Regions from separate parts of the Streptomyces sp. NPDC006294 genome, predicted to be linked through region 2. Evidence: riboswitches for the same ligand, from Rfam matches in the RefSeq annotation. Region 2 holds a riboswitch; the other holds the start of a gene.
What was found. A riboswitch is a leader RNA that binds a small molecule or an ion and turns the genes downstream of it on or off. The one in region 2 is predicted to bind glycine.
Positions count from the first base shown of each region.

Region 1: linked by a shared signal. The riboswitch ahead of gcvT (glycine cleavage system aminomethyltransferase GcvT) and the one ahead of gcvP (aminomethyl-transferring glycine dehydrogenase) in region 2 are both predicted to bind glycine.

Region 1 covers NZ_JBIAHV010000005.1:271,305-278,419, reverse strand. The annotation lists gene ACFYOP_RS11105 (ADP-ribosyltransferase) at 1-132, shown strand, start outside; gene ACFYOP_RS11100 (GNAT family N-acetyltransferase) at 154-792, opposite strand; gene ACFYOP_RS11095 (EF-hand domain-containing protein) at 895-1,110, shown strand; gene ACFYOP_RS11090 (L-serine ammonia-lyase) at 1,187-2,572, opposite strand; gene glyA (serine hydroxymethyltransferase) at 2,744-4,003, opposite strand; gene gcvH (glycine cleavage system protein GcvH) at 4,051-4,425, opposite strand; gene gcvT (glycine cleavage system aminomethyltransferase GcvT) at 4,504-5,628, opposite strand; glycine riboswitch at 5,776-5,872, opposite strand; gene ACFYOP_RS11070 (AAA family ATPase) at 6,017-6,715, shown strand; gene ACFYOP_RS11065 (enhanced serine sensitivity protein SseB) at 6,861-7,115, shown strand, end outside.
Region 2 covers NZ_JBIAHV010000021.1:120,651-127,765, reverse strand. The annotation lists gene ACFYOP_RS30170 (DNA polymerase IV) at 1-1,530, shown strand, start outside; gene ACFYOP_RS30165 (PRC-barrel domain-containing protein) at 1,626-2,009, opposite strand; glycine riboswitch at 2,124-2,221, shown strand; gene gcvP (aminomethyl-transferring glycine dehydrogenase) at 2,402-5,287, shown strand; gene ACFYOP_RS30155 (DUF5999 family protein) at 5,412-5,618, opposite strand; gene ACFYOP_RS30150 (hypothetical protein) at 5,951-6,541, opposite strand; gene ACFYOP_RS30145 (glutamate-cysteine ligase family protein) at 7,015-7,115, shown strand, end outside.

The DNA.
Region 1 (7,115 bases), on a different contig from region 2:
GTCGAGGTCGCCTTCCCCGGCGGCATCGCACGGGACTTCGTCGTCGGCGCCTGCCCCGTCGACAAGGAGACCAAGCGCGAGATCATGAGCGAGTGCCGGGACAACCCGAACTACCTGCCCTGGCGCCTCTGACCAGTCTCGCCGTCCGGTGTTTCAGCGGGCAGTGAGGACCGCCTCCGAGGCCACCGGCCGGTAACCGGCCCGCTGGAACGCCCGTACGCTGCGCGCGTTGCCCGGCGACTGCTGGGACCACACCACCGGGCCCGGCGCCGGATGCCGGGCCGCCACCGCGAGCCGGGGCCCGAGGCCCCGGCCGCGCGCCTCCTCGTCGATCTCCACCGCCACCTCCCACCGGCCGGTCAGCCCCCGGCCCAGCACCAGCACCCCGCCGTCCGTCACCCACACCCGCACGTCGCCACGGCGCTTCGACGCGGCCTTGACGCACGGGTGTTCGCGGTCCTCGATCTCCCGCAGCGCGATCTCCGGCGGGCCGGGCAGCGCGTCCGCGACGGTCACCAGGTCGAGGGTGTCCATCCTGCGGCCGGTACGGGCCATCAGCGCGGCGCGGAAGCCCGGATGCATCGCGGCGGCGAGCCGGTCGGAGTCGGTGGCCGCGAGCTCGGCCCGTAGCCACTCGGGGTCCAGCGCGGTGAAGACGACCGAGTGCGCGGTGAACGCCACGACCCCCTCCTCCCGGACATCCGGCCGGCCCACCACCGTCACCTCGCCGTCCGCCGGCGGGAAACGCCCCTCCGCCGCCTCCGGCAGAATCCCCCCAGCGGCTTCGCTCACCACATGCCTCCCCGGGTCGCCCTACCGCCCTCCCCTCCATGATCGCCGACGCGGGCCGATAATCTGAGCCCCGTCAGCAATGCACCAAGAAGGGGTGGACCTGTGGCGGACATCGAGGAAGCACGCAAGGCGTTCGACCGTTACGACGCGGACGGCGACGGCTTCATCACCGCGGCCGAGTACAAGACGGCCATGGCTCAGATGGGCGACTGGAACGTCACCGAGGCGGTGGCCGAGGCCGTGATCGCCGCGCAGGACGCCAACAGCGACAAGCTCCTGTCGTTCGACGAGTTCTGGGCCCACCTCAACAAGGCCTGATCCGCACGCCGCTGCGCAAGAGGGCCCCCGGCGTTCCGTACGCCGGGGGCCCTCCGCATGCCGGGACCGTGATCGGTCAGCACTCGATGATGTTCACCGCGAGCCCGCCCCGCGCCGTCTCCTTGTACTTGACCGACATGTCCGCGCCCGTCTCCTTCATCGTCTTGATGACCTTGTCGAGGGACACCTTGTGGCTGCCGTCGCCGCGCATCGCCATCCGGGCCGCGGTGACGGCCTTGACCGCCGCCATGCCGTTGCGTTCGATGCAGGGGATCTGGACCAGGCCGCCGACCGGGTCGCAGGTGAGGCCGAGGTTGTGCTCCATGCCGATCTCCGCCGCGTTCTCGACCTGCTCGGGGGAGCCGCCGAGGACCTCGGCGAGTGCGCCGGCGGCCATCGAGCAGGCGGAGCCGACCTCGCCCTGGCAGCCGACCTCGGCGCCGGAGATGGAGGCGTTCTCCTTGAAGAGCATGCCGATCGCGCCCGCGGCGAGCAGGAAGTCGACGATGCCCTCCTCGTCGGCGCCCGGGACGAAGTTCATGTAGTAGTGCAGGACCGCCGGGATGATGCCCGCGGCGCCGTTGGTCGGGGCGGTGACGACGCGGCCGCCGGCCGCGTTCTCCTCGTTGACGGCCATCGCGTAGAGCGTGATCCACTCCATGGCCAGCGCCTTCGGGTCGCCCTCGGAGCGCAGCTTGCGGGCCGTGGTCGCGGCGCGGCGGCGGACCTTGAGGCCGCCGGGGAGGATGCCCTCGCGGGCCATGCCGCGCGCCACGCACGCCTGCATGACGCGCCAGATCTCCAGCAGGCCCTCGCGGATCTCGTCCTCGGTGCGCCAGGCCTTCTCGTTCTCCAGCATCAGCGCCGAGATCGACAGGCCCGTCTCCCTGGTGAGCCGCAGGAGCTCGTCGCCGGTGCGGAAGGGGTGCTTCAGGACGGTGTCGTCGGGGACGATCGGGTTGTCGCCCGCCACCCCCTCTTGAGAAAGCACGGTCTCGTCGACGACGAACCCGCCGCCCACCGAGTAGTACGTCTTCTCCAGCAGCGTGGCGCCCTCGGCGTCGCGCGCGGTCACCGTCATGCCGTTGGCGTGGTACGGCAGGGCCTTGCGGCGGTGCAGGACCAGGTCCGCGTCGAAGTCGAAGGCGATCTCGTGGGCGCCGAGCAGATTGAGCCGCCCGTCGGCCTTGATCCGCTCCACCTGCTCGTCGGCGCTCTCGACGTCGACCGTGCGCGGGGAGTTGCCCTCGAGTCCCAGCAGGACGGCCTTCGGCGTGCCGTGGCCGTGGCCGGTCGCGCCCAGGGAGCCGTACAGCTCGGCGCGTATCGAGGCGGTGTGGGCCAGCAGGCCCTCGTTCTTCAGGCGCCGGGCGAACATCCGGGCGGCGCGCATCGGGCCCACCGTGTGGGAGCTGGACGGGCCGATACCGATCGAGAACAGGTCGAAGACCGAGAGGGCCACGGGGAACTCCTTGTGGGGTGGTAGACGCCGTTGTCTGCCGGTGGTGCAGAGGCATTGCGTGGGTGCGTGATGCTGCTGACGTCGGTGCCGACGTGGTGCGGGGCACCGCGCTCACGGTCCAGTGTGCGCGGTGCCCCTTTTGTTTTGCTCCGGGCTGTTACGGGAGATCCGTCACAGACCGGGGTAGAGCGGGTGCTTCGCGGCCAGGGCGGTGACCCGGGCGCTCAGCGCCGGCACGTCGTACGACGGCTTCAGCGCCTCGGCGATGATGTCCGCGACCTCGCGGAAGTCCTCGTCCTGGAAGCCGCGGGTGGCGAGCGCCGGCGTGCCGATCCGCAGACCCGAGGTGACCATCGGCGGCCGCGGGTCGTTCGGGATGGCGTTGCGGTTGACCGTGATGCCGACCTCGTGGAGACGGTCCTCGGCCTGCTGGCCGTCCAGCTCGGAGTTGCGCAGGTCCACCAGGACCAGGTGCACGTCCGTGCCGCCGGACAGGACGGAGACGCCGTGCTCGGCGACGTCCGCCTGGACCAGGCGCTCGGCGAGGACGCGGGCGCCGTCCAGCGTGCGCTGCTGGCGCTCCTTGAAGTCCTCGGAGGCGGCGATCTTGAAGGAGACCGCCTTGGCCGCGATGACGTGCTCCAGCGGGCCGCCCTGCTGACCGGGGAAGACCGCGGAGTTGATCTTCTTGGCGAGCTCCTGCGTCGACAGGATCACACCGCCGCGCGGACCGCCGAGGGTCTTGTGCGTGGTGGTGGTGACGACGTGGGCGTGCGGCACCGGGTTCGGGTGCAGACCCGCGGCGACCAGGCCCGCGAAGTGGGCCATGTCGACCATGAGGTACGCGCCGACCTCGTCGGCGATCCGGCGGAAGGCCGCGAAGTCCAGCTGGCGCGGGTACGCGGACCAGCCGGCCACGATCAGCTTCGGCTTGGACTCCTTGGCGAGCCGCTCGACCTCGGCCATGTCGACCTGGCCGGTGGCGTCGTCGACGTGGTACGCGACCACGTTGTAGAGCTTGCCGGAGAAGTTGATCTTCATGCCGTGGGTCAGGTGACCGCCGTGGGCCAGGTTCAGGCCCATGATCGTGTCGCCCGGCTTCAGCAGCGCGAACATCGCGGCCGCGTTCGCCTGCGCGCCCGAGTGGGGCTGCACATTGGCGTGCTCGGCGCCGAAAAGCGCCTTGATGCGGTCGATCGCGATCTGCTCGACCACGTCGACGTGCTCGCAGCCGCCGTAGTAGCGGCGGCCGGGGTAGCCCTCGGCGTACTTGTTGGTGAGGACGGAGCCCTGGGCCTCCATGACCGCGACCGGAGCGAAGTTCTCCGAGGCGATCATCTCGAGGGTGGACTGCTGACGGTGGAGCTCGGCGTCGACAGCGGCGGCGACGTCCGGGTCCAGCTCGTGGAGAGGGGTGTTGAGAAGCGACATCACTCGGTCCCTAAGGTCTCAGGTCAGCGCTTGGGGCGGCGCTTGGGTCAGCCGGCGAATTCGGTGTACTCGTCCGCGGAGAGCAGGTCGTCCTGCTCCTCGCTGACGCGTACCTTGAACAGCCAGCCGCCCTCGAACGGGGCGGAGTTCACCAGCGACGGGTCGTTCACGACGTCCTCGTTGGCCTCGGTGACCTCACCGCTGACCGGGGAGTACAGGTCGCTGACCGACTTGGTGGACTCGAGCTCGCCGCAGGTCTCACCCGCGGTCACGGTGGCGCCGACCTCGGGGAGCTGGACGTACACCACGTCGCCGAGCGCGTTCGCCGCGTGCTCCGTGATGCCGACCGTCGACACGCCGTCCTCGGCGGCCGACAGCCACTCGTGCTCCTTGCTGTAGCGCAGCTGCTGGGGGTTGCTCATGACCTGAATTCTCCTGTACGCGGGGGAGTGCTGGTGAACGGGGAGAGGGTGCGGACGATCACTTCCGGACCCGGATGATCACTTCTGGCGCTTGTAGAACGGCAGCGCGACGACGTCGTACGGCTCGTGGGTGCCGCGGATGTCGACGCCCACGCCCTGGGTGCCGGGCGCGGCGTGGGCCGCGTCGACGTACGCCATGGCGATCGGCTTGCCGAGGGTGGGGCTCGGGGCGCCCGAGGTGACCTCGCCGACGACCTGCCCGCCGGCGACGACCTGCATCCCGGCGCGCGGGACGCGGCGGCCCTGGGCGATCAGCCCGACGAGCTTGCGCGGCGGTGCCGTCTCGGCGCGCTTCGCGGCGGCCGTGAGCGCCTCACGGCCGACGAAGTCGCCCTCCTTCTCGAACTTCACGACCCGGCCGAGGCCGGCGTCGAACGGGGTGAGCGCGGTCGTCAGCTCGTGCCCGTACAGCGGCATGCCCGCCTCCAGGCGCAGCGTGTCGCGGCAGGAGAGGCCGCAGGGGATCAGACCGGCGGGCGCGCCCGCCCCGGTCAGCGCCTGCCAGAGCTTCTCGGCGTGCTGCGGCTCGACGAACAGCTCGAAGCCGTCCTCACCGGTGTAGCCGGTACGGGCGATCAGCGCCGGGACGCCCGCGACCGTGCCGGGCAGGCCCGCGTAGTACTTCAGACCGTCCAGGTCGGCGTCGGTCAGCGACTGCAGGATGCCGGGGGACTCGGGGCCCTGGACGGCGATCAGCGCGTACGCGTCACGGTCGTCGCGGACGGTGGCGTCGAAGCCCTCGGCGCGCTCGGTGAGGGCGTCGAGCACGATCTGGGCGTTGCCGGCGTTGGCGACGACCATGTACTCGGGGGCCTCGCTCGCGCCGAGGCGGTAGACGATCAGGTCGTCGAGGATGCCGCCGTCGGCCCGGCAGATCATCGTGTACCGGGCGCGGCCGGGGCCGACGGTGGAGATGTTGCCGACCAGTGCGTAGTTCAGCAGGTCGACCGCCTGCGGGCCGCTGACGGTGATCTCGCCCATGTGGGAGAGGTCGAAGAGGCCGGCCTTGGTGCGGACCGCGGTGTGCTCGTCGCGCTCACTGCCGTAGCGCAGCGGCATGTCCCAGCCGGCGAAATCGGTCATGGTCGCGCCCAGCGACCTGTGCAGGGCGTCGAGTGCGGTCAGACGGGGGACGTTGCTCATAGGTGTGGCTCCCAGGGCATGGCTCGAGGACAATCCTCCCCATCTGTCATCGGAACCTGAGAGGTTCGCCCCGACCACGCGTACGGGTAGTCGTGACTTGCACCTTGGGTGGAGCGCGCTCGACGCGGCTCGCTTTTCAGATCTGCCTCATCGCGCGCGGTACGGGGCCTGAGAGATTCAAGGGAGGAACTTGCTCCTTCGGCGCCCGCCACACAGGTGGCAGGGACTCTCCCGCGCGGATTCAAGCGGCCGGTATGGAGTTGGCGCGCACATCATTGCACGCATCGGGGAAGAGTGGAGCGAGAGGCGCCCTGAAATCGCTTGAGCCGCATTACCAATTCTTTACACTTCATGGGCAAGGGTGTGGGACGACCCGAAGGGGGAGGGGATGACGTTGCCGCCGACCGGTGCATACGCCGCCACGACCGCGGGGGTGCCGGCGCCGCCGGGTATGTCCGCCGTCCCGTCCCAGGCGGGGGCCGCGATACCTCTCGCGCCGGTCGCGCCCGCCGCGCCGCCCGTCCTGCGCGATCTGCGCGAGCGCGCCGGGCGCAGTCCGCGCAGCCTGCTCTTCGCCGCCGGCGACGTGGTCGTCGTCTCCGGCCTCCCCGGGAGCGGGAAGTCCACGCTGATGCGGCGTGCGGCGCAGGGCCTCGGCATCGACTCCCAGGACACCCGGGACCGGTGGGACGCCCGTGCGCCCCGCTTCCTGCCGTACGCCGTCTACCGGCCGCTCGTCCGGCTGGCCCACTACGCCGGGCTGTGGCGCGCGCTGCGGTCCGGCGAGAGCGTCGTCGTGCACGACTGCGGTACGCAGGCGTGGGTCCGACGCTGGCTCGCGCGCGAGACGCGGCGGCGGGGCACGTCGCTGCACCTGGTGCTGCTGGACGTGACCCCGCAGGTCGCGAGAGAGGGCCAGCGGGAGCGGGGGCGCGGCGTCTCGGGTTACGCCTTCGCCCGGCACCGCCGCGCCGTGTCCCGCCTGGTCGCGGACGCGGAGGCGGGGCGGCTGCCGTGGGGGTGCGCGTCGGCGGTCCTGCTGGACCGGGAGGCGGCGGGGGTGTTGGGACGGCTGGGGTTCGAGTGACGATGGGGGCGGGCGGCGGTCGGCCGCCCTGTCCCCTCCCGCTCCTTCCCGTAACCGGGCTCTGCCCGGACCCGCGCCCGTACCGCGCACGCGCCCGGCGCTAAGGTCGGCCCCGGCGCACCGCACCGTACGAAGGACGACCCGCATGGAGACACCCGCCCCCGCCTGGCCCGCCAACGAGCTCGAAGAGGTGCTCGCCGCCTCTCTCGGCAACCCCTCGGCCGGAGGCCGCCTCGTCGAGGTGCTCGGGCGCAGCCCGGTATGGATTCCGCTTCCGAACGGCGGCGGGCCCGACAGCCGTGACCTCGATCTGCCGACGATGGACATCGGCGGCGCCGCCTTCGTCCCGGTCTTCAGTTCGGAGCAGCAGTTCCTCCAGTGCGTCGGCGCGCACATGTCG
Region 2 (7,115 bases):
CGGCGACTCGCTCCGAACGCTGCGTATCTCGTGCCGCGCTTCTCCCTCTACCGCTCGGTGAGCGAGCAGGTCATGGAGCTGCTCGGGCGGCTCTCGCCGCTGGTGGAGCCGCTGAGTCTCGACGAGGCCTTCGTCGACCTGGAGGCCGGTGGAGCCGCCGACGACACTGTGTCCGCCCGCGCGACCGGTGAACGGCTGCGCGCCGACATACGAGCGGTGACGGGCCTCACCGGATCGGTCGGGCTCGCGGGCTCCAAGATGATCGCCAAGATCGCCTCCGAGCAGGCCAAGCCGGACGGTCTGGTCCTGATCGAGCCCGGCACCGAGCGTGCGCTGCTCGGCCCGATGTCGGTCCGGATCCTGCCCGGCGTGGGGCCCGCCACCGGAGAGCATCTGCGCCGCGCCGGTATGACGACGGTCGCGGACCTGGCAGGGGCGGGCGAGGACGAGCTGGTGCGGCTGCTCGGCCGGGCGCACGGGACGTCCCTGTTCCGCATGGCGCTCGGGCACGACGACCGGCCGGTGGTGGCCGAGCGGGACGCGAAGTCGGTGTCGGTGGAGGACACGTTCGACGTCGACCTGCACGACCGGGTCCGGGTGCGGATCGAGGTGGAGCGGCTCGCCGAGCGATGCGTGCAGCGGCTGCGGGCGAGCGGCCACTCCGGCCGCACCATCGTGCTCAAGGTGCGGCGCTACGACTTCTCGACGCTGACGCGCTCGGAGACGCTGCGCGGGCCGACGGACGATCCCGCGGTGGTGCGGGAGGCCGCGGGGCGGCTGCTGGAGTCGGTGGACACCACGGGCGGGGTGCGTCTGCTCGGGGTCGGCGTCACCGGGCTCGCGGACTACACACAGGAGGACCTCTTCGCGCAGGCAGCGGCGGAGGCCGGTTCCGCCGCCGTCTCAGCGGAGGACCCGGCCCCGCCGGCCGAGCCGCACGCGACCGAAGCCCTCGACCCGGGCAGCCGGGAGGAGCCGGCGGAGCGTCGCTGGGCCGCGGGCCAGGACGTGCGCCACGCGCTGTACGGACCGGGCTGGGTCCAGGGCAGCGGTGTCGGCCGGGTCACCGTGCGCTTCGAGGAACCGTGGTCGCCGCCGGGGCGGGTACGGACGTTCCGAGTGGAGGACGAGCAACTGGAGGCGGCGGATCCGCTGCCGCTGGTCGAGCCGGGTGCGGGCGGCCCGGTGGGGCAGACGCCGGTGGTCGGGCCAGAGGGTGGACCCGCCCCCGTTGTCGTGGGTGACGCCTGCGTCGGTGCCGCTGCCGGATTCGCGACAGGGCCGGAGGCCGAGGCCTGCGCCGGCCCCGCGACCGGTCCGGTCGTCGGAGCTGCGGGCAGCCCCGACGCCCTAGCCGAAGTCTCCGTCGGACCTCGTGCGAGGCCCGAGGCCGACCCCGTCGCCCCGCCCCGATCCGATACGGCGCAGTCGGCGCACGCACCCGGCGACCCCGGAGAGCCGGGTGGGGAGCCGGTTGCAGGGGCCTCGGGCCCGGGAGGCCCACCCTGCGGGCGGGCGGTGCGGGCCTGACCGGTGGGGCGGCCCCCGGACGGCGCACGGCCCCGGCGCGCCAGGTCGCGCGCCGGGGCCGGGAAGAGTGTGAGGGCGGGGCCGCGTCCCGGGGGTCAGTCCTCCTGGCCCGCGACGCGGCCGAAGGAGCGGTCGCCGGAGGCGGGGGCCGGGGACGGGGGAGGGCCGGAGAGGTCGAGGCCGTAGTGGTGGTAGAGCTGGAGTTCCTGTTCGGGCGAGAGATGACGGCCCACGCCGAAATCGGGGGCGTCCTTGATCAGTGCGCGTTCGTACGGGACACGAAGGGTGTTGTCGACGAGTTCGCTCGGCTCGAGCGGGACGAACGCGTCCCGGCTGAAGAGGCCGGTCCGCACGGCCGCCCACTCGGGGACTCCCGTGGCGTCGTCCAGATACACCTCGTCAACGGTCCCGATCTTGGTGCCGTTGCGGTCGAACGCCTTGCGGCCTATCAGGCTGCGCGGATCGATGTCGGTCTGCACGGTCCCTCCAATTGGTCGCAACTGCTCCCCAACGACTACAAAAGGCCACATCCCGGGTGTCGGCCACTCGAGCGATGGCGAGCGGACCGCGCTGGTACCCTGGCAAGCGGCTGCTGACCCTGTGCGGGAGAGTCCTCCGGTGAGAATTCCGGAGGCGCCGAAGGAGCAAATCCTCCCCGGAATCTCTCAGGCACCTGTACCGCACGGACGAGGTCACTCTGGAAAGCAGGGCGGGCGTCGGACGGCATCCGCTCTCACCGACGGTGAAAGCCGGGAGGTCGCTGAGCGACGCCCGGTGAAGCTCTCAGGTCGAGATGACAGAGGGGGAGGCCGTCCGGGCATCCGCGCCGTGATGCCCCTCGCAGGTCGCGAAGACCAGGAGGCCTCCCACCATGACCGCCAACCGTATTCCGCTCTCCCGGCTGGAGCAGGGGATCCCGTTCGAGCAGCGGCACATCGGGCCCGACGCCGGTGCCCAGGCCAAGATGCTCGCCCAAGTGGGTTACGGCTCGCTCGACGAGCTGACCGCCGCCGCCGTGCCGGACGTCATCAAGAGCGCCGAGGCACTCGACCTCCCCGACGCGCGCACCGAGGCCGAGGTCCTGGCCGAGCTGCGCATACTGGCGGACCGCAATCAGGTGCTCGCGCCCATGATCGGCCTGGGCTACTACGGGACGTTCACGCCGCCGGTCATCCTGCGCAACGTCATGGAGAACCCGGCCTGGTACACGGCGTACACGCCGTACCAGCCCGAGATCTCGCAGGGCCGGCTCGAGGCGCTGCTGAACTTCCAGACCGTCGTCGCCGACCTCACCGGGCTGCCCACCTCCGGCGCCTCGCTCCTCGACGAGGGCACCGCGGCCGCGGAGGCCATGTCGCTGGCCCGCCGCGTCGGCAAGGTGAAGAACGGCGTCTTCCTGATCGACGCCGACACCATGCCGCAGACCGTCGCCGTGATCGGGACCCGCGCCGAGCCGACCGGTGTCGAGGTCGTCACCGCGGACCTCAGCGACGGAATCCCCGCCGAGATCGCCGAGCGCGGCGTGTTCGGTGTGCTGCTGCAGTACCCGGGCGCCTCGGGCGCCGTACGGGACCTCAAGCCGGTCATCGACCAGGCGCACGAGCTCGGGGCGATCGTCACCGTCGCCGCCGACCTGCTCGCTCTCACGCTGCTCACCTCGCCCGGTGAGCTCGGCGCGGACATCGCGGTCGGCACCACCCAGCGCTTCGGCGTCCCGATGGGTTTCGGCGGCCCGCACGCCGGTTACATGGCCGTGCGCGACACGTTCGCCCGCAGCCTGCCCGGCCGCCTCGTCGGCGTCTCCGTCGACGCGGACGGCAACCGGGCCTACCGGCTGGCGCTGCAGACCCGTGAGCAGCACATCCGCCGTGAGAAGGCCACCAGCAACATCTGCACCGCCCAGGTGCTGCTCGCCGTCATGGCCGGCATGTACGCGGTCTACCACGGCCCCGAGGGGCTGCGGACCATCGCGCGGCGCACCCACCGCTACGCCGCGATCCTCGCCGAGGGACTGCGGGCCGGTGGTGTCGAGGTCGTGCACGGCTCGTACTTCGACACCGTCACCGCCCGGGTGCCCGGCAGGGCGGCCGACGTCGTCGCCGCCGCACGCGAGGGCGGGGTCAACCTGCGTCTCGTCGACGCGGACCACGTCTCCGCCGCCTGTGACGAGACCACCGGCCGTGCCCAGCTGGCCGCCGTCTGGGCCGCCTTCGGTGTCGAGGGCGACATCGAGGCCCTGGACGCGGCCGGCGTGGAGGCGCTGCCCGCGGCCCTGCTGCGCGACGACGAGTACCTCGTGCACCCCGTCTTCCACCAGCACCGCTCCGAGACCGCGATGCTCCGCTACCTGCGCAGGCTCGCCGACCGCGACTACGCGCTGGACCGCGGCATGATCCCGCTCGGCTCCTGCACGATGAAGCTGAACGCGACGACCGAGATGGAGCCGGTCACCTGGCCGGAGTTCGGCCAGATCCACCCCTTCGCCCCGGTGGAGCAGGCCCAGGGCTATCTGACCCTGATCCAGGAGCTCGAGGAGCGGCTGGCCGAGGTCACCGGCTACGACAAGGTCTCCATCCAGCCCAACGCGGGCTCCCAGGGCGAGCTGGCCGGTCTGCTCGCGGTCCGCGCGTACCACCGGGCCAACGGGGACGACCAGCGGACCGTCTGCCTCATCCCGTCCTCCGCGCACGGCACCAACGCCGCCAGCGCCGTGATGGCCGGCATGAAGGTCGTCGTCGTGAAGACGGCCGACGACGGCGAGATCGATGTCGAGGACCTGCGCGCCAAGATCGAGCAGTACCGCGACGAGCTCTCCGTGCTGATGATCACCTACCCGTCGACGCACGGGGTGTTCGAGGAGCACGTCGCCGACATCTGCGCCCAGGTGCACGACGCCGGCGGCCAGGTGTACGTCGACGGGGCCAACCTCAACGCCCTGGTCGGTCTGGCCAAGCCGGGCCGGTTCGGCGGCGACGTCTCGCACCTGAACCTGCACAAGACCTTCTGCATCCCGCACGGCGGCGGCGGCCCCGGCGTCGGCCCGGTCGGCGTGCGCGCCCACCTCGCGCCCTACCTGCCGAACCACCCGCTGCAGCCGACCGCGGGTCCGGAGACGGGCGTCGGACCGATCTCCGCCGCCCCCTGGGGCTCCGCGGGCATTCTGCCGATCTCCTGGGCGTACGTGCGTCTGATGGGCGGCGAGGGCCTCAAGCGCGCCACCCAGGTCGCCGTGCTCGCCGCCAACTACATCGCCAAGCGTCTCGAGCCGCACTACACGGTGCTCTACACCGGTCCGGCCGGGCTGGTGGCGCACGAGTGCATCGTGGATCTGCGTCCGCTCTCGAAGGCGACCGGCGTCAGCGTCGACGACATCGCCAAGCGTCTGATCGACTACGGCTTCCACGCGCCGACCATGTCCTTCCCGGTGGCCGGAACGCTGATGATCGAGCCCACCGAGAGCGAGGACCTGAACGAGCTCGACCGGTTCTGCGACACGATGATCGCGATCCGTGCCGAGATCGAGAAGGTCGCGTCGGGTGAGTGGCCCGCGGACGACAACCCGCTGCGCAACGCCCCGCACACGGCCGCCGCGCTCGGCGGCGACTGGGACCACGGCTACAGCCGTGAGGAGGCCGTCTTCCCGGCCGGGGTGAGCGCCGCAGACAAGTACTGGCCGCCGGTGCGCCGTATCGACGGCGCCTTCGGCGACCGCAACCTCGTGTGCTCCTGCCCGCCGCTGGAGGACTACGACAACTGACGCGTGCCGCACGGGGGATGCGTCGGGGGCCGGTGCGGAGAGGGATCTCCGGGCCGGCCCCTTCGTCGTACGGGCTGTGGTGCGGACGGCTGTGGTAGGACCGCCGTGCTGCTACGGGCGGTTCCTAGGCGGCCGTCATCAGCGGGCCCGCGGCGCGCGGCCGGCGCGGGGCGATGATCTGGCCGTCGGGCAGCAGTTCGCCGGTGTCCTCGAAGAGAAGGACGCCGTTGCACAGCAGGCTCCAGCCCTGCTCCGGATGGTGGGCCACGAGGCGCGCCGCCTCACGGTCTGCTGAGTCGGAGGTGGGACAGGCTGGCTGGTGCTGGCACATGGGTAGGTTCTTTCGCTGCGTTGTGGTGAGTGTCGTGCGGCTCGATGAGGTGTTCATGGCCGCCCCCCGTATCTCTCGGTTCAGTCCCAGTGTTCCCCTGCGGGCGTCGCTCCGCAGGCATTTCACGGCAGCTCTTTCTATAGATTGATGACGCATCACCCGCGCGGACGGTTCAGCTCACGGGGGCGGTCCTTTCGGGTGGTTCTCAGTGGCCTGGGGTGACTAGTCACAACGGGCCGGTGCCGATGCGCCGGTACGCCCCGCGACCGGGCGGTCGCGGGGCGTACCGGGCCGTTCTTCCCGGCGGATCGGCGGATCGGCGGGTCCTGCGGTCAGGCGGCCGGCGAGTCGAGCAGCCGGGGCGGCGCCAGGCGCAGCGTCAGGAGGGGCAGCAGTTCGGCGACCCGGTGCGGCCGGTGGGCCGCGATGCCCGGCGGCGCGGGCGCCAGGGGTACCAGGACGTCGGACGGCTGCGGCGTGCCGGCGGCCGCGTCGGCCTCCGGGTCGCGGTGCAGCCAGAGGGTGAGCATGTAGAGCTCGGGTACGGACAGCAGCCGCGGCTGGAAGGGCGATCCCATGGACTCGGCCTGGCGCAGGGCGCGTTCGGTCGAGTCGAGGTAGGGCCCTTCGAAGAAATGGGAGAAGGCCCAGCCGTCGGGCGTGAGCATCGTGTCCGCGGCGGCCACGGCACGATCGCCGCTGCGGATCAGGAAGCGCCAGCCGGTGAGCCGGGTGAGCGGGGCGGCGCCGCTCGGGGCTATCCGGTCCAGCACATGGACAGGCAGCGGCAGTTCGGCGCTCAGTGGTCCCTGGACGGACCGCAGAGCGGGGGTACGGGCCTCGGACACGGCCGTGGGTGAACCGAGTGCTGCGAGGACGCTGCGCAAGGCAGGCGCGGGGGCCGGGAGGACATGCAGCGGCATGGTGGGTCGCCTCTCACTCAGGAGACACGGTGATGCGTGAAGGTGCGGACGGCACTGTCAGCGTGCGGGACGGTGAGCGGCCGGAAGACACCGGATGCCAACTCACTGCCCTCGCGGAGTTTATACGACACGTGTTCACTTAATGTTTCCGCTAGCCGTCGTGGGTATTTCTGGCAAGGCGGAAACCGGTCCGTTCTGTACGGTCCCTGGACGGCTTTTCATGCCCTTCGGGGCTGCGGCCTGCGGGTTCGACTCCGGCGTGGTAGGCCGAATCCGGACGGTGTTTTTCACGACTCGGATACCGGAAAATGCCGACTGCGTCATGCCGGAGGAATGTGCCGACGGGGTACTGACTCCAGCCTACCGGCAGCGGTCCCTCCGCGGGGACGTTATGGATCAATGAGTCTGGGCATTATCGTCCGTGACGTGAGCGGTCCACGCCGCGTGATGCCCACTCCAGGAGGGACGCTCCGATGGGGGAGAAGGTCGAGTCGGACGGGTTCGACCTGTCCGACCGGCAACAGTACCGAAGGAAGCTGCAGCAGTGCCTGACGGGGCTGGGGCGGCTGCTGGA